3 regions of the Candidatus Merdisoma sp. HCP28S3_D10 genome follow, and region 2 is predicted to be linked to each of the others. Evidence: riboswitches for the same ligand, from Rfam matches in the RefSeq annotation. Region 2 holds a riboswitch; each other region holds the start of a gene.
What was found. Region 2 has a riboswitch for thiamine pyrophosphate ahead of thiT (energy-coupled thiamine transporter ThiT). Riboswitches for the same ligand answer to the same signal wherever they lie in the genome.

Region 1 (6,808 bases), on a different contig from region 2:
CGGACGTGGTCTGCGAGGAATGCGGACGTCATATGGTGATCAAATATGGTCCCCACGGACGCTTCCTGGCTTGCCCGGGCTTTCCGGAATGCCGCAATACCAAGCCTTATCTGGAAAAAATCGGAGTACCCTGTCCCAAGTGCGGAAAGGATGTGGTGCTGCGCAGAACCAAAAAGGGAAGAAAATATTACGGCTGTGAGAACAATCCGGAGTGCGATTTCATGTCCTGGCAGAAGCCTTCTACGGAGAAGTGTCCGGTCTGCGGCAGCTATATGGTAGAAAAGGGCAATAAGCTGGTCTGTGCCAGCGAAACCTGCGGCCATGTGATGCCGAAGAAAAAGGACGAAGAAAAATAGTCAGAAAATTTGTGAAAAAGTAATTGAAAAAAAGAGGGAATTGTGCTAAAATTCATATAAATTCCGAGTTGTTTTGAAAATATGGCGAAAAGATAGAGAACAGACACCTTCGGAAAAAAATACAATGGAGGGAACGGCGTGAGCGTACAATTACTGGATAAAACAAGAAAGATCAATAAGCTGCTGCATAATAATAACTCCAGCAAGGTGGTATTCAACGATATCTGCGAAGTGCTGACAGAGATTCTGAATTCCAATGTTCTGGTCATCAGTAAAAAAGGCAAGGTGTTGGGTATCAGCCACTGTGAGGGCGTGAGTGAGATTCAGGAGCTGATTGTGGACGAAGTGGGAGCCCATATAGACGAGGCTCTGAACGAGCGTCTCTTAAGCATTCTGTCCACCAAGGAGAATGTCAATCTGCAGACCCTGGGCTTTGAGTCTGAGAATGTCCGTGATTATCAGGCGATTATCACTCCGATTGATATTGCAGGCGAGCGTCTGGGAACCCTGTTCCTGTATAAGTATAAAGAGCAGTACGATATCGACGATATCATCTTAAGCGAGTACGGCACCACAGTCGTAGGCCTGGAAATGATGCGTTCCGTGAACGAGGAGAACGAAGAAGAGAAGCGGAAGGTTCAGATTGTGAAGTCTGCCATCAGCACCCTGTCCTTCTCTGAGCTGGAAGCGATCACTCATATCTTCGAGGAGCTGAAGGGCAACGAGGGAATCCTGGTAGCCAGCCGGATTGCCGACAGTGTGGGAATCACTCGTTCCGTTATTGTCAACGCGCTTCGGAAGTTTGAGAGCGCAGGCGTGATCGAGTCCCGTTCCTCCGGAATGAAAGGAACCTACATTAAGGTTGTGAACGATGTGGTATTCGATGAACTGGCGAAGCTGAAAAAGGAAGCAAAATAACTTCAGAATAGAAGAAAGGTACAGTGCGGAAAAAGGCCGGAGCAGGTCGGAAACCGCACTGTATTTTTTTATCCTGTAATTATAAAAAAAGAATAAAATTCCGAAAAAGCAGTTGACAAATAAAATGGAAAGCATTACTATAATAACCGTAAGTTAGCACTCGCAGTAAGTGAGTGCTAATAATAAAAAGGATAAGAACAAGATCCAAGGAGGAATAGAAATGAAATTAGTACCGTTGGGAGACAGAGTTGTACTGAAGCAGTTTGAAGCAGAGGAGACTACCGCATCCGGAATTATTCTGGCAAGCAAGTCCCAGGAGAAGCCGCAGCAGGCTGAGGTTGTAGCAGTAGGACCTGGCGGAATGGTAGACGGAAAAGAGATTACCATGTATGTAAAGGTTGGCGATAAAGTTATCTATTCCAAGTATGCCGGAAATGAAGTAAAGCTTGGCGATGAGGAATACATGATTGTAAAGCAGAATGACATCCTTGCAATTGTAGAATAATATCGAAAGATATTATTCTTTGCCGAATGGCATCCTGAGCGGAGCGTGCATATCCGTCAGGATATGACCGAATAATGATATAAAAATCTGAAAAAAAAACTGGAGGAATTAAAAATGGCTAAGGAAATTAAATATGGCGTAGACGCCAGAAAAGCACTGGAAGCCGGTGTAGATAAGCTTGCAAATACCGTAAGAGTAACCATCGGACCGAAGGGAAGAAACGTAGTACTGGATAAGCAGTATGGCGCGCCCCTGATTACCAACGATGGTGTTACCATTGCAAAAGAGATCGAGCTTGAGGATCCGTTTGAGAACATGGGTGCCCAGCTGGTAAGAGAAGTAGCGACCAAGACCAACGATGTAGCCGGTGACGGTACCACTACAGCAACAGTTCTGGCACAGGCTATGATTCATGAAGGTATGAAGAATCTGGCAGCAGGAGCGAACCCGATCGTTTTGAGAAAGGGTATGAAGAAGGCGACAGACGCCGCAGTAGAGGCTATTAAGGAGATGAGCAGCCCGGTAACCGGAAAGCATCAGATCGCAAGAGTAGCAGCTGTTTCTTCCGGAAATGAGGAAGTTGGCAACATGGTAGCAGACGCTATGGAGAAGGTTACCAACGACGGCGTTATCACCATCGAGGAGTCCAAGACCATGAAGACCGAGCTGGATCTGGTAGAAGGTATGCAGTTCGACAGAGGATATATTTCCGCTTACATGGCAACAGACATGGAGAAGATGGAAGCAAATCTGGATAATCCGTATATCCTGATTACAGATAAGAAGATTTCCACAACCCAGGAGATTCTTCCGCTGCTGGAGCAGATCGTACAGTGCGGCAGAAAGCTTCTGATTATCGCAGAGGATATCGAGGGCGAGGCTCTGACCACTCTGGTTATGAACAAGCTGCGTGGAACCTTCACGGTAGTTGGTGTAAAGGCACCGGGCTATGGCGACAGAAGAAAAGAGATGCTGCGTGATATCGCAATCCTGACAGGCGCAAACGTCATCTCCGAGGAGCTGGGACGTGAGCTGAAGGATGCGAAGCTTGAGGATTTGGGTACTGCAAAGTCTGTAAAGATTCAGAAAGAGAACACCATCATCGCAGAGGGCGCAGGCTCCAAGGAAGATATCCAGCAGCGTATCGCTCAGATTCGCGCGCAGATCGAAGAGACCAAGTCTGATTTCGACCGTGAGAAGCTGCAGGAGAGACTTGCCAAGCTGGCAGGCGGCGTAGCAGTTATCCGTGTAGGCGCTGCAACTGAGACAGAGATGAAGGAAGCAAAGCTTCGTATGGAGGATGCTCTGGCAGCTACCAAGGCGGCTGTAGAGGAAGGTATCATCGCAGGCGGCGGATCCGCGTATATCCACGCAACCAAGCAGGTAGCGAAGCTGCTTGATACCACAGAGGGCGATGAGAAGACCGGTGTAAAGGTTATCCTGAAGGCACTGGAGGCTCCGCTGTTCCATATCTCTGCAAATGCAGGACTGGAAGGCGCAGTTATCATCAACAAGGTAAGAGAGAGCAATCCGGGAGTCGGTTTTGACGCACTGAATGAAGAGTATGTGAACATGGTAGACGCAGGTATTCTTGACCCCGCAAAGGTAACAAGAAGCGCTCTGCAGAACGCAACCAGCGTAGCATCTACGTTCCTTACCACAGAGAGCTGTGTAGCAAACATTAAGGAAGAAACACCCGCAATGCCCGCAGGCGGCGGCATGGGCGGAATGATGTAACACATCAGCAAAGCAAATACCCCGCGGCAGGTTTTAACCTGCCGCGGGGTATTTGTTTTTGCCTGAGGGCTTAGACGGCAGGACGGTTACGACCATTTATGCCTTGACATCTCCATAGAAAAGCGCTATAGTTATACCGACATAAAAATTCATACAGGTATTAGAATTCTAGGGGAACTCTTAGGAGCTGAGAGGGCATAAGGCCGACTCTTTGAACCTGCTCTGGTTAGAACCAGCGAAGGGAAGCGATTCGAAAAGACTTATTGGCTAGGTATTGGCATAAGTATAGATATAGAAAGAGGCTTTTTTTCGAGAAAGCTTCTTTTTTTGTCTATTTTTGCGGAAATCCGATACCTCTATGAGAGAAAGAGAGGTTTTAAATATGGAAAACAACAATTGTTGCAGCGGCTGCAACCGTCCGGATCTGCCCTGGGCAGGACGGGGAACGAAGCTGGATATCTCCGGCTGCCGTTTTTCCCTGTATCCAATGACTGACCATTTCGTGCCGATCATTCTGGGCGCGCTGGAGGGAACTGATACGAGTGCAGTCTGGAGCGAGTCCGATGCGCTGTCTACCGTATACCGCGGTAAGCTGCCTTATGTGGCGGACGCTGTGAAGGCACTGTTCGTCAACGCATGGAAGCCGGATGTGCATATGGCACTGGAAGGACAGTTTTCTAAGGGCTGCCCGGGTGACTGTGACGGAGACAGTGTTTTGACCCGTGAGGGCGAGGCACCCAACAAGGCAAAGATTGCGGATAAGCACTTCCCGGTACTGTGCAAGCTGGCATTGTATCCCATGGGAACCGCGGATTACATCGATGAGATTGCCAGAGTCTGGAGACTGGCAGAGGAGAAGGGGCTGGAGCCTACCACCATTCATTACGCCACCCGGATTCATGGTGACATTCATGAGGTGTTTGACTACCTGGAAGAGGTATGCAGCCTGATGGAAAAGGCCGTTCCCCATTACATTCTGCATTTTACCTTATCGGTAAACAGCCCGACAAATGAGAATTAACGAATAAAGAGGAGTAAAAAAATGGAAAAGAAAAACACCTGGAAATTAAAAGAGATCATCTTAACAGCTATGATTTGTATTGTATTCGGTGTCGTATATCTGGGCGGCGTATACCTGGCTTCGTTTATAGCAACCGCTCTGACGCCTGCAGGCCTGTCCCCTCTGGGAAATGAGATTTGCTTCGGTATATGGTTTATGGCAGCAACCCTGGCAGGCTACATTCTGCAGAAACCGGGCGCAGCGGTTATCGCAGAGGTCATTGCGGCAGTTATTGAGGTTCTTCTGGGCAATTGGTTCGGCCCGATGGTTATCGTAGCAGGTATCATTCAGGGCGTTGGCGCAGAGATCGTATTTGCCGCAAATAAGTATCAGAAATTTGATGGCAAGGTGATGTATCTGGCAGCGGCAGGAAGCTGCATTACCAGCTTCCTGTGGAGCTTTGTACGTTCTGGTTACGGTAAATTCTCTGTAGGTTTCCTGATCGTACTGTTCCTGATTCGTCTGGTAAGCTCCCTGATCTTCTCAGGTCTGATCTGCAAGCTGATTGGCGACAGCCTGGCAAAGAGCGGTCTGTTAAAGGGCTATGAGCTGGGCCGCAGCCGTGAGTAAGGAGAAAATCATCCTTTCCTGCGAACACTTAGGTTTTCGGTACAGTAAAAATGAACATCCGGTTTTTTCCGACCTGAGTTTTCAGGTAAAGCGGGGAGAAGCGGTTCTGCTGATGGGAAAGTCCGGCGGAGGCAAAAGTACCCTTGCGTACTGCCTCGCCGGACTTTATCCGGAATACGCGGGCGAAATGGAAGGGACGATTCTCGTACATGGTCAGGAGCTCAGTAAGCTGGGGGCGGCGGAGCGTGCCAAAAAGGTTTCAATTTTATTCCAGAATCCGGACAATCAATTCTGCATGGATAAGGTAGAGCATGAGGTTTTGTTTACGCTGGAAAATATGAATTATCAGGGCGATCTGCGAAAAAGAGCCCATGAACTTCTACGTATCGTAGGACTCGAGTACACAGCCGGTCAGCCTATCTATACCTTATCTGGAGGTATGAAGCAGAAACTGGCTCTCTGCACAGCTCTGGCCACCGAGGCGGATATGCTGATTCTGGACGAGCCTTTTGCAAATCTGGATCCAAAGGCCTGCGAATCCCTGGCGGAACTTCTGCGGAAGATGAAGGAACGGGGACTGACCCTGTTGGTGGTGGATCATAAGCCCCAGTGGTGGCTGCCTTTTATGGATCGGATCGTGCTGATGGAAGAAAATGGGAATCTTGATGAGGGCAGTATTTACCCTGAGGAGATCCAAAAAAAACGGGAGCTTTTCGAGAAGAGGGGGCTGTTTCTGGATGATAGATGGCTCAGCGCATATCACGCAGCGGAGCTTGGAGCTGACAGTGAAACAATGGTGCTGGCAGAGCAATTGACTTTATATCATGGGAAAAAACCATTTCTGAAGGATTTGTCGTTTCGGATAGAAAAGGGCAGTGTAACGGCATTGGTAGGAACCTGCGGAAGCGGTAAGACGACTCTTTTACAGGCAATGGCAGGAATCGGGCGGAAAAAGGGAAGGCTGGAACTCGCAGGAAGGCCGGGATTGGTATTTCAGAATCCCAGGTTTCAGTTTTTAAGTCTTTCTGTACAGGAGGAAGTACTGACTACGCTCCGGGCTGTCTACGGGAAAAAGGCAGAGGAAGCCGTGCTGAAGAGAAAAGCCGGGGAGCTTTTGGAGGAGTTCGGCTTGCGGCAATGGGAGAAGGAGTCCCCTTACACACTCAGTCAGGGGCAGCAGAGACGCTTGGCTCTGTTGGCCATGCTGGCCGGAGACTGCCCGTTGATGTTGCTGGATGAGCCTACTTACGCCCAGGATGAGCGGTCTACACGTTTTATCATGGATCTGTTGATGAGCCGCGTCAAAGATGGGTTGACGGTTGTGATGGCCACCCATGATCTGGCACTGGCTAAAGCCTGTGCAAATCAGATTCTTCTTTTACAGGAAGGAAAGCTGACTGCAATTCCGACAGAGGAATGGGAAGGAGGAGCTTTATGAAGAAACTGAATCCGGGCTATAAGCTGCTGAGCCTGATCATTGCTTCTCTTTTACTGTCCCTGACCTTTCGGGTGCGGCTGAATCTGGTGATTGCTGTGATATGCTTCCTGGTAACCTTCTGTACACCGGGTGTGAATCGCAGAAAGCTGATGATTGGCATGGTGCCATTTCTGCTGGCGGCTCTCGGAATGTTTACAGCTGGACTGTTTTTCGGAAATGGCGGA
Region 2 (6,808 bases):
CGTTGCATGTGGGACATCTCCGCTCGGCCATCATCGGTGAGAGCGTGAAGCGTCTGGGACGTTTTGTGGGGCACCATGTGACCGGCGATATCCATCTGGGCGACTGGGGTCTGCAGATGGGACTGATTATCACGGAACTTCGGGAGCGCAAGCCGGACCTGGTATATTTTGATGAAAATTACACAGGTGAGTATCCGACCGAGGCGCCTTTTACCATTTCCGAGCTGGAGGAGATCTATCCGGCAGCCAGCGCCCGGTCCAAGGAGGACGAGGCCTACAAGGAGCAGGCGATGCACGCCACCTATCTGGTGCAGCATGGCCACAGAGGCTATCAGGCTATCCTGCAGCACATCTTAAATGTGTCCGTGACCGACCTGAAGCGCAATTACGCGAACCTGAATGTAGAATTTGATCTGTGGAAGGGCGAGTCCGACGCGCAGCCTTATATCCCGGATATGGTAGAGAAGCTGAAAAAGGAAGGCTTTGCATACGAGAGCGAGGGCGCGCTAGTGGTAGACGTCAAGGAAGACACCGACACCAAGGAGGTTCCGCCCTGTATGATTCTCAAGTCTGACGGAGCGTCCCTGTATACCACCACCGACCTGGCAACTCTGGTGGAGCGCCGGAAGCTCTTTGATCCGGACGAGGTTATCTATGTGGTGGATAAGCGTCAGGAGATGCATTTTATCCAGGTATTCCGTTGTGCCAAGAAGACAGGCCTGGTGAAGCCGGAGACGGATCTGGAATTCTTAGGCTTTGGCACCATGAACGGCAAGGACGGCAAGCCCTTCAAGACCCGTGAGGGCGGCGTGATGCGTCTGGAGTACCTGATTTCCGATATCAACGAAAAGATGTATCAGAAAATCGCGGAGAATCCTGAGATTTCCGAGGAAGAAGCAAGGGAGACGGCCAGAAAAATCGGTCTTTCCGCCATCAAGTACGGCGACCTGTCCAACCAGGCGTCCAAGGACTATGTCTTTGATATCGACCGCTTTACCTCCTTTGAGGGCAATACCGGCCCCTATATCCTGTACACCATCGTGCGGATTAAGTCCATTCTGAACAAGTATCAGGCTCAGGGCGGCGATCTGACAAAGGGACGGATTCCGGCAGCGGAAAATGACAGTCAGAAGACGCTGGAGCTGACTCTGGCCCGTTTCAACGGCGCGCTGGAGAATGCCTTCGACGAGCTGGCGCCCCACAAGGTCTGCGCTTATATCTATGAGCTGGCCAATGCCTTCAACAAGTTCTACCACGAGACGAAGATTCTCGGCGAGGAGAACGAGGAGAAGCGTGCAGATCTGGTAGCTGTGCTGCAGCTAACCAAGCGGGTACTGGAGACCTGTATTGATGTGCTGGGCTTCGAAGCGCCGGAGAGAATGTAAGATAAATATTATGAAAATAAATGGCGGAAAGTCCTAAAAATGCAGGATTTTCCGCCACTCTCATTTTATGTCATGTCCATATGTACGCATTTATGCTAAGATAAAATTAGAAAAACGCAGCAGGAGGATTTCACCATGGAACAGATCAAGACCGGAAAATTCATTGCGGAACTGAGAAAGGAAAAGGGCATGACCCAGGAACAGCTTGGGGAAAGGCTTGGCGTCAATTCCCGCAGTGTTTCCCGCTGGGAAAATGGTCACGGAATGCCGGATATTTCGCCCTTGCTCGAACTGGCAGATGTGCTGGGTGTGACAGTGCAGGAGTTACTGGAGGGAAGCAGACGGGAAAGGAAAAGTGGAAATGTCGGAGTCGTCACCTATGAGGGATTGCATACCGTGGTGCAGTATCTGAATCAGGAGCGGGCAGCCTGGAAGAAACAGATCGATTCCAGCCTGAAATTCAGTCTGTTTTGCGTAGGTGTGGCCACTGTCGGATATGTGGTTATGGAGCTGCTCCGGGCATACAGAGGAATAGATGGCGGCGGCATCATCGATGGAGTTCTGATTCTGATGCTGTGCAGTTTTATCCGTATCCTGCAATGCCAGCGTATGAACAAAGATGAATACGAGTTCACCACTGACCAGCTGGAAAGCCTGATGGAAAATCAGTGCCCGAAAATGCACACGGCTCAAGAGATGCTGTACTTTCTGAAAAGCCGCCAGCAGCCGGAGCCGGACGAAAGTAAGTGCGAGAAGATCCTGAAAGCCATCGAAACGGAATTGAAGCCTGGCGAAGCCGTCGAACTGGTCACTCAGTATGGCGAATACACCCGAAACGCTCTCCCTATGATGTGGCACCCTATCATCGCCTTCACCGACCACCGCATGATCATCGGAGGTGAACGTCAGAAGGGCATGATCCTGGTGGAATATGACACGGAAAGCTACGAAAAAGACGACATCATTTCCAACCGTACTGTATGTGACGGCATTCAATGGGAAATGCTCATCGGCACGAAGCAGGCGGAGCTTCGGTTTAGCTTCAAAAAGAAACGGAAACTGCAGAAAGATAGAGACAAAACCTCGGAAAAATAGAAGAAAACAGGGTTGCAAAAAGTTTTCGAAAAGGGGAAAAATGCCGTAGGTTCCGCAAAAGAACCCGCGGCATTTTTTATTGGCGTAAAAGAAAGAGTGTTTAATCAGCTACCGCCAACTGCTTCACCTGCGCGAACGCTTTATTCACCGCCGGAATCGCCAGCACAATCAACGTAATAGCCGCCTCGCAGCCCAGATAAGAGCCGTTGTAGGCCAGAGAATAAACCGGGGCGCTCATGCCGGATCCTTCCGCGTACATGCCGAAGAAAATCAGGCCGGACAGGAACGCAAAGAGGTAGCGGCCCAGGACGCCTACAATGTAGCCTTTCACAAGGCCATTTTTCTTGTTACAGAAGATACCGGACAAACCCAGTGCGCCGAAGGCCAGGACATAGTCCGTAATCATCTGGGGCAGGCTGATGATATAAGGATCGGAGATGAGCTGTAACAGGCCGTAGGCCACGCCGGTCATAATACCAGTCCGCAGGCCGTACCAGTAACCGATACAGCAGATGAACAGCATGGAAAACAAGGTAACGGATCCACCCATGGGAGCCTCAAAAAGCTTCAGGAAGGACGTGATCATGGCCAAAGCCATGGCAACGGCAGAAAAAACCAGGTGCTTCGTTTTGAATTTCGCCTTGTCTCCGGTGAGATAGCAGGCCAGAATCAGAAGAACCAGCATCAGGGCGACCAGAGCGCCGTAGCCCAGGCCTGTCAGGTTGTAGATGGTACCGCCGTATTCATCCACCAGCTTGGTAGCAAAAAGTGACATAAAAAAACCTCCTTAGGTATGAAAAAAATTTCACAGGAGGGGATACAAAAGATGCTTCCTTACGCCGGTATTAACCGGTTCAAGTAATGAGGGTCAACACAGAAGTGTATTCTCAGCCTTTGGCTCCCCTAGCTTTCGCTATGTGATTAATTTAAATATAGGTCAGACAGAGAAGAAAGTCAAGCGCGGATTTGACAGGGACAAAGAAGGGGCTTATACTTGTAAAATACAAAGCTATAAGGGAGAATACCATGAACCGAGTACCGAACAACAAAAAAGTCATCTTTATCTTAAGCGCTCTCTGCTGCCTTTTGCTGGTGGGCGTAAATCTCTATCAGCAGAAGACCTGGCGGAGTATGGATTTGATCCTCTGCATGGGACAGAGCAATATGAGCGGCGCCGGCGGGGACGCTTCGGAAGCGCCCGGGCTCACCGAAGGGGCGGGTTATGAGTACCGGGCCGTGACCGATCCGGATACCCTGCATGTGCTTTCAGAGCCCTTTGGAGAGAAGGAAAACCGGGGCGCCCTGGACGACACCGAGCTTCTGGAGCGCAAGGGAAGCCTGGTGACCGCCTTTGTAAATGCCTATTATGAGCAGACGAAGGTTCCGGTGGTGGCGGTCTCCGCGTCCCGGGGAAGCTCTTCCCTGAACGGCTGGAATACCAAGGGACTGCGGGAGGAAGCGGCGGATCGCCTTGCCGCGGCGAAGGAGTGCATGAGAAAGGAGAAAATCCACGTGCGCCATACCTATATGCTCTGGTTTCAGGGCGAGGCGGACGCCAACTTAAAGGCCACAAAGGAAGAGTATGAGACGGGCTTGCGCACCCTGGTTTCCTATATGGAGGAGCAGGGCGTAGAGAAATGCTTTGTGATAGAGCTGGGGCCGGATTTGGAGGATCCGGGAAAGCACCGGGAGGTAATGGAGGCACAGCTGGAGAGCTGTGAAAAAAATCAAGATATGGTTCTCGTGTCCGTCCTTCCGGCAGAGCTTCTGGATCCGGAGCTGAGAGACGTATTGGGGATTCATTATGGACAGGAGGCGTTGAACCAGATTGGGGCGGACGCCGGAAAAAATGCGGGAGAGTATGTAAAAGAGCATGGAGCAGAGAAATAGTATCGGAAAGACCTTATGGGACATCGGTTCCCCTTTTTTGCTGTATGTGATATTGAGTATGAGCCTCCAGGACGCCCTGGCGCTCTGCCTGACGCCCTGGCTGGACGAGGCGGAATATCTGACGTGGAGCCTGGCGGCGGTCAACGCGCTGGAGATTCCAATTTTTTACCGGATGTACCGGACGCGGCAGGGAAGCCGGAGCCGGGAAATTCCGGAAAGAAGCTGGATTCCGGCGGTTCTGGGCGCTGTCTTTTTGGGACGGGGCTTCAATCTGCTGCTGGGCCTGACGCCGCTTCCGACCCTGTTTCCGGGATATCAGTCAGCCACAGACAGCCTTTACGGCGGTGGGCTTCCCGCCCTTCTGGCAGCCAGCGTAGTGACGGCGCCGGTCCTGGAGGAGCTGCTGGTTCGAGGGCTCCTATATGGGGAGCTGAAAAAGGCGCTGCAGAACCGGTATGCGGCGATGGTCTGCGCTTCTCTTTTATTCGGAATCCTACACGGCAATCTGGTTCAGGGGATTTTCGCTTTTCTGACCGGACTTTATCTCAACTGGATTTGTGAGGCAGAGGATTCCCTGCTTCCGTCCATACTGGCCCACAGCGCGCTGAATGCTTCCACCATCTGGCTTTCGCAGGCAGAGCCAGAATGGCTTTCAAAGTTCCTTAGTTGGACGCCCGGATATCTGCTCCTGACGGCGGTATGTCTGCTGGCGGGCTTCGCATGCTGGAAAAAAATCCGGATTATGAAATAAAATAAGAGAAAAGATACAGCTTGAATTGTTTGGATAGGCTGTAGTATGAGAGAAAAAAGAGAAAATATAGACACAATTTTAAGAATATAACGGAATTCACAAATAATCTGACAACTATGGAAATATTTTCTCTTTACATCTGAAAAAATTCGTTGTATAGTACGGATAGAGTCAACTAAATTTCATAAGAAAGAGCGAGCAAAGGCGAGTTCAGAGGATCTGGAGGGATAATTTTATGAGCCAACAGAGCAGAGGATTGTATGACCCGCGATTTGAGCATGATAACTGCGGTATCGGCGCGGTGGTCAACATCAAAGGAGTCAAGAGCCACGAAACAGTGGCGAACGCATTAAAAATTGTAGAAAACCTGGAGCACAGAGCCGGCAAAGACGCCGAGGGCAAGACGGGCGACGGAGTAGGAATCTTATTGCAGATATCACATAAGTTTTTCTCCGAAGCAGTCAAACCCCTGGGCGTCTTTTTAGGTGAGGAGAGAGATTATGGAATCGGTATGTTTTTCTTCCCGCAGGACGAGCTGAAGCGCAACCAGGCCCGGAAGATGTTTGAAATCATCGTGGAAAAAGAGGGCATGGATTTTCTGGGTTGGAGAGAGGTGCCTACGGTACCCTCCGTTCTGGGAACTAAGGCGCTGGAGAAAATGCCGTGTATCATGCAGGGCTTCGTAAAGCGCCCCGCAGACGTGAAAAAGGGACTGGATTTTGACCGGAAGCTTTATGTGGCCCGCCGGACCTTTGAGCAGTCCAATGACGATACCTATGTGGTATCCCTTTCCAGCAGAACCATTGTATACAAGGGTATGTTTCTGGTACACCAGCTTCGGTCCTTCTTCAGGGATCTGCAGGATGAGGCCTACGAGTCTGCCATTGCCATCGTACATTCTAGGTTTAGCACCAACACCAACCCCAGCTGGGAGCGGGCACACCCCAACCGGTTCATCGTACACAACGGTGAGATCAACACCATTCAGGGAAATGCGGACAAAATGCTGGCCCGCGAGGAAACCATGGAGTCCAGCCATTTGAAGAAGGATCTGAATAAGGTGCTTCCGGTGGTCAACGCCTCCGGCTCCGATTCGGCCATGCTGGACAATACGCTGGAGTTCCTGGTTATGAGCGGCATGGATCTGCCTCTGGCAGTTATGATTACCATTCCGGAGCCCTGGGATAACAACAAGGCCATGTCCCAGAAGAAACGTGATTTTTACCAGTATTACGCGACCATGATGGAGCCCTGGGACGGCCCGGCGTCCATTCTGTTCAGCGACGGCGATGTGATGGGAGCGGTTCTGGACCGGAACGGCCTTCGTCCTTCCCGGTATTATATTACCACCGACGACAACCTGATTCTTTCTTCTGAGGTGGGCGTTCTGGATATTGATCCCACGAAGATTCTGGTGAAGGAGCGTCTCCACCCGGGCAAAATGCTTCTGGTGGATACCGTACAGGGTCAGGTCATCGACGATGAGCACCTGAAGGAAAAGTACGCGTCCGCGCAGCCCTACGGCGAGTGGCTGGACAGCAACCTGGTACGGCTGAAGGATCTGAAGATCCCCAACGAGCGGGTGCCGGAGTTCTCCGACGATGAGAGAAGAAGACTGCAGAAGTCCTTTGGATACAATTATGAGGAATACCGTACCTCAATCCTCCAGATGGCCCAGAATGGCGCA
Region 3 (6,808 bases), on a different contig from region 2:
CATCAGATGCAGCGTTTCATACTTATCCGTATCATAGGTCTCCTGAAATACCGTCACGTAGTCTGCGCCGCATTCATGAAGATACCGGTATTCATCGGAATTGACCGGATAAATCTCCAGCCCCACCATCCGGAAATACTTCTTTGCCAGCTTACAGGCCTCGCCGATATAATCGACGCCGCTCTTACCACGGCTCTCACCGGTCAGAATCAGGATCTCCTCCATACCGCTGTCGGCGATAACCTTCATTTCTTTCTCGATCTGCTCCATATTGAGCTTCATGCGGTTAATGTGGTTATAGCAGTTGAAGCCACAATATACACAGTAATTTTCACAGTAATTGGCGATATAAAGAGGCGTAAACAGATACACCGTATTGCCGAAGTGCTTACTGGTCTCCCATCTGGCCCGCTCTGCCATCTGCTCCAGGAAGGGTTCCGCCGCCGGAGATAACAAAGCCTTAAAATCCTCCACGGAGCAGGTACGGTGCTCCAGGGCTGCCTTTACATCCTTCTCTGTGTACGTTTGATAATCATAGGACGCCACCTGGGACATGACCTTCTCACAGATGTCCGAGTCGATCTGCTCCATGCCCGGCATATATTCCATATGGTTGGTTCTGGAGGAGGGATCCGTCTCCAGCTTATGCTTCTTCGCCAGCGCTTTTTCGGAAAGATATTCCGAGTCTACAAAGAACTGATTTTCCATGTGCTCACACCTCTCAATCCCGCAGAAATCCGGTCAGCGGATCGGAGGCTGCCGCGCCCCTGGTCAGCACTCTTCCAAGCCCTGCCAGATAAGCGTTTCGTCCGGCCTCTATGGCGTCCTTGAAGGCGGAAGCCATAAGCGGCAGGTTGCCTGCTGTGGCCAGCGCCGTATTGGCCATAATCGCCGCAGCTCCCATCTCCATGGCCTCGCAGGCCTGAGAGGGCTTTCCGATACCGGCGTCCACGATAATCGGCAAATCGATTTCATCAATCAGGATCTGGATAAATTCTTTTGTGGCCAGTCCCTTATTGGAGCCGATGGGAGACGCCAACGGCATAACGGAAGCTGCTCCTGCGTTCACCAGATCTCTTGCCACATTCAGGTCCGGATACATATAGGGCATGACCACGAAGCCCTCCTTCGCCAGAATCTCGGTGGCTTTAATGGTCTCCTGATTGTCCGGCAGAAGATACTTGGAATCCCGCATAATCTCCACCTTTACAAAATCGCCGCAGCCAAGCTCTCTGGCCAGCCGCGCGATACGGACTGCTTCTTCCGCAGTTCTCGCGCCGCTGGTGTTGGGGAGCAGTGTCACATGATCCGGAATATAATCCAGGATATTTTCATGCTCTCTGGTGTTCGCCCTGCGTACCGCCAGTGTGATGATCTCTGCTCCTGCGTCCTTTACCGCAGCCTCGATTAAGTTCAGGGAATATTTTCCAGATCCAAGAATGAAACGGGAATGGAATTCATGTCCCCCCAGTGTCCATGTATCGTTGTTCATATGTATACCTTCTTTCTCTTAAATTTCGCTTTTTATACTCTTCTACGGCTCCGGCTCTCCCGCCAGAATCCGTATCACCATATGGGCCTCGTGGGCCGCGCAGGTCATGACCCGGCTGGAAACCAGCGTGCCGCACTCCTTCACATCGCTGACGCCGTCCCCACAGAGATAAAACCGCTTCGTAACCCGCCGGGTCTGTATCCGGTTCACGCTGTCCATGCCGGCCATACCGGAGCCGGACAACAGATATTTCTCCGGAAATTTCTCCAGCACGGTATTGACCAGCATTGCTTTGCACTCCGGATTGTCAAAGGCCTCGCAGACCAGGTCCGCGTCCGTAAGAAGCTCTCCTATATTGTCCTCCGTAATACGGAGCGTATGAGTCTCCAGCTCGATATAGGGCGCGATTTCTTTCAGATTTGCCGCCAGCGCCTCCGTCTTCGGAAGCCCCAGCTGGCTTGCCTTGTACTGCTGCCGGTGAAGATTCGAGATATCCACCCGGTCAAAATCAATCAGTATCAGCTTTCCCACGCCGGCTCTTGCCAGGCAGATACTGATATTGGAGCCTAAGCCTCCCAGGCCGCAGATGGCCACGGTCGTATGCTCTGCCCTTTTCTGGAAGGCTTCCCCATGCCGGGCTGCCAGGGCCCGGTGCCATTCTTCCCTTGTCGGTATCATCTCAGCCGCCTCCCACAAAGCTGACCACTTCCACGCTGTCGCCGTCCGCCAGCACCGCTGTCTCATACTGTGCCTTTGGCACAATATCGCCATTTCGCTCCACTGCGATCCGCTTCAGATCGTAATTGGTTCCGGCCAGATATTCCGCCACGGTTTTTCCGGCGATATTAAGCTCTGTTCCGTTTACTTTTACCATGCTTTCTTCTCCTGTCCCATAATTTTTCGCAATAAACGCAATAAAAAAGAATCCTGCTTCGCAGGATTCTCCGCCTGCGGCGGGTCGCCTAAGCGACATACTACAACTCCGCCGCAGTGCGATCCTGCCCGGAGGGCTTTTTTATGTAATAGGGGATTCCATAGGAATTTCCTATTACATAAAAAAGAAAGCCACCGATTTGGCAGCTTTCCGTTTTTCCTTTTTGCTCAGGTATCCCTACGTTGGCATTATCCAAATCAGGTTCTCGGTCGAAGGTCACACCTTCCTCTCAGCCTGTATACAAGCTCCCGTCTGTTTTATTGTCTTTTTGCATTATAGATCGATTTTCATAAAAGAACAAGGTCTTTTCAAAATTTTCCTGTACAGTTTCTACTACATATCACCTATACAAGTTCAGTCTGGCGCTTTTCCATTTTTCGCATATAGAGAAACCAGACCACAAAGATCGCGCCGCCCGTACATACCCAGGAGGCTACATAGATATTCATCAGCATATCGTAGGTGGGGAACCATTTAAATACCGTCAGAAGCCAGATCATACGGAATACAACCGTTCCCAGAATTGTGATAATAGAGGGTTCCAGGGATTTTCCCATACCCCGGAGCGCCGCGCTCTCCACCTCATAAGTGGCTGTCAGCCCCTCCAGCGAGCAGACATGATGCATCCGCACCAGGCCATAGACCGCCACACTGCTGCTGATAGTATAGATTCCTACGAAAAATTCGTCCCAGATCATAAAAATAATGCTCAAAATCTCGGTAAAGCCCATTCCAAACAGCATACAAAGCCAGAAGATCCGCTTACAGCGCTTCAGATTCCCCGCGCCAAAATTCTGGCTGGTAAAGGTTACTGCCGCCTGGGCAAAGGCGTTGGCAATATCATATGTAAAATATTCAAAATTCAGCGCCAGGGAGGATCCCGCAATGGCGTCCTCTCCAAAGGAATTGATCCCGCTCTGGATAAATACATTGGACACGGAAAAAATCGCGCCCTGAATGCCCGCCGGAATTCCAATCAGCAGTACCTTTTTCAAATCAGCACCGTCGATACACAGTCTGTGGAAGCAGAATTGAAATTCATCTGTTCTTGCATGGAGATGAACCATTACCAGCACCGTACTCAGCACATTGGAAATCACCGTTGCAATCGCCACACCTGCCACGCCCAGGCCGAATCCAATCACCAGAAGCAGATTCAGGAGCACGTTCAGGATACCGGACAGAATCAGGTAATACATGGGCCGTCTCGTGTCGCCATAGCTTCGAAGAATGGCAGCGCCAAAATTATAAAGCACCATGAAGGGCAGTCCGATAAAATAAATGCGGATATATAATAACGCCTCGCGGATGACTGTTTCCGGAGTTCCGGAAGCCTCCAGCACAAGCCGTGCCGTCAGCATGCCGACAGCCAGCAAAATCATTCCCAGCATTGCCCCGAAGGTCATAATCGTATGCACCATCCGGCTTATGCTGTCCCGCCTTTCCTGGCCGATCAGATTGGCCAGGGCCGCATTGGGACCCACCGCCAATCCCACAATCAGATTGACAAAAATTCCCACCAGCGCCACGCAGCTTCCCACTGCCGCCAGAGCCTGGGAGCCCGCAAACCGGCCTACCACCGCCACATCCGCCGAGTTAAACAGCTGCTGCAGAATACTGCTGAAAGCCAGCGGAACCGCAAACAGAATCAGCTTCCCCGCCAGGCCGCCGTTCAGCATATCCATTTCTTTTGTTTTCTTTCGTTCTTCCATCTTTATTTCTCTCCGCCGCAGTGCGATAATATTTTTTTGTAATAGGGGATTCCATAGGAATTTCCTATTACATAACAAAAGGTCTCAGAAATCATTCTGAGACCTTCATGCAGGAGATGGGACTTGAACCCACACAGCCTTGCGACTACAGGCACCTGAAGCCTGCGCGTCTGCCATTCCGCCACTCCTGCTCACTGCGGAAGATGGGACTTGAACCCACACGATTGCAATAATCACAAGATCCTTAGTCTTGCTCGTCTGCCAGTTCCGACACTTCCGCATTTAGTTGTTTGCTCGTTTCGTCAACGCGCTTGATTATAATAACACCGCTTTTAACAAATGTCAACTGTTTTCCCGAATTTTTTTCAAAAATTTTTATCCGATTTTTAAATTTACAAATTTGAAAATAATTTCAAAAAAGTGTTGACAATAGGAACACTTTCTGATAAGATACTATTTGTTCGCAGGAGTGGCGGAATGGCAGACGCGCAGGCTTCAGGTGCCTGTAGTCGCAAGGCTGTGTGGGTTCAAGTCCCATCTCCTGCATCATGAAAGCTTTTCAGAGGAATCTGGAAAGCTTTTTTTTGTAAGAACGGACGAAACCAGGAGCGGCGGAGGATTTTCTTCTGAAGTGTTCGGACGTTTCACAGACAGGCGTCTGTCTGGCTCGGACTCAAGGTCCGCTCCAGTCAGACACCAGTGCGCGAAAAGCCGGACACTATCTTAGAAGAAATTCCTCCGCCGCTCCTGGTTTCTGGTTTTTGATATAAACTAGATGGCTATACCCGTACTACTTTGTGGCCAGCTGCCTTCAGCAGCCGGTTCATGATGGCAGCACCGATGGCGGCGTCTTCGAAGGATTCGGAGAAGATACAATCCACATCCGTGTCGTCGAATTTACGAAGTACCTCAAAAAGGTGTTGTGCGATCTCTTCTTCGTTACTGCGGGCTCCCAGGCTCATGACCAGGCCATGAGGATAGCGTGACGCGGTTTCATCTGTAGCGATGATTCCCACTTTTTTTCCTTCCGCTTCGGCCTCTGCAGCCATCCGGTTCATGGTCTCGACTACTTTGTCGCTGGGACCTTCTACGATGGTCAGGTCGGCTCTGGGCGCGTAATGGCGGTATTTCATACCGGGAGCCTTTGGCTTAACGCCTGAGTTCGGAGCGATGATCGCCTTATCAATCTCTACCGGACCAATGACTGCTTCCATCATATCTTTCGTGATGGCGCCCGGACGCAGAATGACCGGAGGCTCTACACTCATGTCTACAATGGTGGATTCCAGGCCAATCACTGCCTGGCCGCCGTCCAGAATCATCTCGATCCGTCCGGACAGATCCTCTATCACATGGGCTGCCGTAGTCGTACTGGGCCGTCCCGATACATTAGCGCTGGGAGCTGCTATAAAACCTCCCGCCGCCCGGATAAAGGCCGCCGCGATCCCGTCGCTCGGCATCCGTACTGCTACTGTATCCAAGCCGCCTGTGGTCTCGGAAGGTACCCGATCTGTCTTCGGAAAAATCAGAGTCAATGGTCCCGGCCAGAAGGCATCCATCATTTTTTCTGCCTTTTCCGGCACCTTCGCCGCAATTTTATACAGATCCGCCCGTTCTTCTATGTGTACAATCAGGGGATTATCCGAGGGACGCCCCTTGGCTGCGTATATTTTCTTGGAAGATTCCGGATTCAGCGCATCGCCGCCGAGACCATATACCGTCTCCGTAGGAAATGCCACCAGGCCGCCGGCCCGGATAATATCGCCTGCCTCTTTCATGATTTCCGGATCGATATTGTCATAATCTAGTTTTCTTACCTGTGTATCCAAAGTTTCACCTGCTTATCGTTATTTTTTACATGATAGATCCAATATGGCTATTTCGCCATCCGGTAGATTTCTGCCATATCTGATCTGGTCAGCTTCTGAATGCTGCCGATGGTCCGCTTATCCATATGACTGCATTTGTAGGCCAGTTCCAGAATCTGTCCTTCCGTCAGTTCTACGCCCAGCTCTTTTATGCTGGTGGGCATATGAATGGATCGGAAGAAATCCTCCAGTGCTTCAATGCCTTCCAGGACGGTTTTTTCCGGATCCGCGTAGTTGTAAGTAACACCCATTACATTCACCGCGAACTTGGCAAAGCGCGGAACATCATTGAGATATACGTAGCGTGCCCAGCTTCCCCAGACTGCCGCCAGTCCTGCTCCATGGGTCACATCAAACATACCGCCCAGCTCGTGCTCCAGCTGATGGCAGGCCCAGTCACCTGCTCTGCCGCAGCCGGTCAGTCCGTTGTGGGACAGACTTCCCGCCCAGAAAACTTCAGAACGGGCGTCATAATCCTGCGGATTTTTCAGCAAAATCTTTGCCTGGTGCATCACTGTTTTTATAAGTCCCTCAGCCAGACTGTCTGTCAGCTCCGTATCCATCTCATGAGAAAAATACCGCTCCATGGTATGCATCATAATATCTACACAGCCGCTCATGGTCTGATATTCCGGCAGGGTATAGGTCAGCTCCGGATTCATAATCGCGAATTTCGGCCTGCCCAGATCACTGCTGCATCCCCGTTTTAACCAGCCCTCTTCATTGGTAATGACAGAGGAATTGCTCATTTCACTTCCGGTGGCTGCCAGAGTCAGCACCACGCCTACCGGGACGGAGTCCT

Region 1: another riboswitch for thiamine pyrophosphate. It lies ahead of ACTNCH_RS05970 (YkoF family thiamine/hydroxymethylpyrimidine-binding protein); the one in region 2 lies ahead of thiT (energy-coupled thiamine transporter ThiT).
Region 3: another riboswitch for thiamine pyrophosphate. It lies ahead of thiS (sulfur carrier protein ThiS); the one in region 2 lies ahead of thiT (energy-coupled thiamine transporter ThiT).

What each region holds. Positions count from the first base shown of each region.
Region 1 covers NZ_JBQHTG010000002.1:171,923-178,730, forward strand. The annotation lists gene topA (type I DNA topoisomerase) at 1-356, shown strand, start outside; gene codY (GTP-sensing pleiotropic transcriptional regulator CodY) at 495-1,274, shown strand; gene ACTNCH_RS05960 (co-chaperone GroES) at 1,495-1,779, shown strand; gene groL (chaperonin GroEL) at 1,894-3,516, shown strand; TPP riboswitch at 3,677-3,777, shown strand; gene ACTNCH_RS05970 (YkoF family thiamine/hydroxymethylpyrimidine-binding protein) at 3,899-4,537, shown strand; gene ACTNCH_RS05975 (ECF transporter S component) at 4,559-5,146, shown strand; gene ACTNCH_RS05980 (ABC transporter ATP-binding protein) at 5,139-6,584, shown strand; gene ACTNCH_RS05985 (energy-coupling factor transporter transmembrane component T family protein) at 6,581-6,808, shown strand, end outside.
Region 2 covers NZ_JBQHTG010000004.1:104,852-111,659, reverse strand. The annotation lists gene argS (arginine--tRNA ligase) at 1-1,385, shown strand, start outside; gene ACTNCH_RS10855 (helix-turn-helix domain-containing protein) at 1,521-2,480, shown strand; gene thiT (energy-coupled thiamine transporter ThiT) at 2,581-3,255, opposite strand; TPP riboswitch at 3,295-3,395, opposite strand; gene ACTNCH_RS10845 (sialate O-acetylesterase) at 3,507-4,370, shown strand; gene ACTNCH_RS10840 (lysostaphin resistance A-like protein) at 4,354-5,121, shown strand; gene gltB (glutamate synthase large subunit) at 5,357-6,808, shown strand, end outside.
Region 3 covers NZ_JBQHTG010000001.1:118,549-125,356, forward strand. The annotation lists gene thiH (2-iminoacetate synthase ThiH) at 1-708, opposite strand, end outside; gene ACTNCH_RS00535 (thiazole synthase) at 722-1,492, opposite strand; gene thiF (thiamine biosynthesis protein ThiF) at 1,535-2,170, opposite strand; gene thiS (sulfur carrier protein ThiS) at 2,172-2,366, opposite strand; TPP riboswitch at 2,583-2,686, opposite strand; gene ACTNCH_RS00550 (MATE family efflux transporter) at 2,771-4,138, opposite strand; tRNA gene ACTNCH_RS00555 (tRNA-Leu) at 4,247-4,329, opposite strand; tRNA gene ACTNCH_RS00560 (tRNA-Leu) at 4,334-4,418, opposite strand; tRNA gene ACTNCH_RS00565 (tRNA-Leu) at 4,602-4,684, shown strand; gene ACTNCH_RS00570 (L-threonylcarbamoyladenylate synthase) at 4,918-5,967, opposite strand; gene ACTNCH_RS00575 (iron-containing alcohol dehydrogenase) at 6,015-6,808, opposite strand, start outside.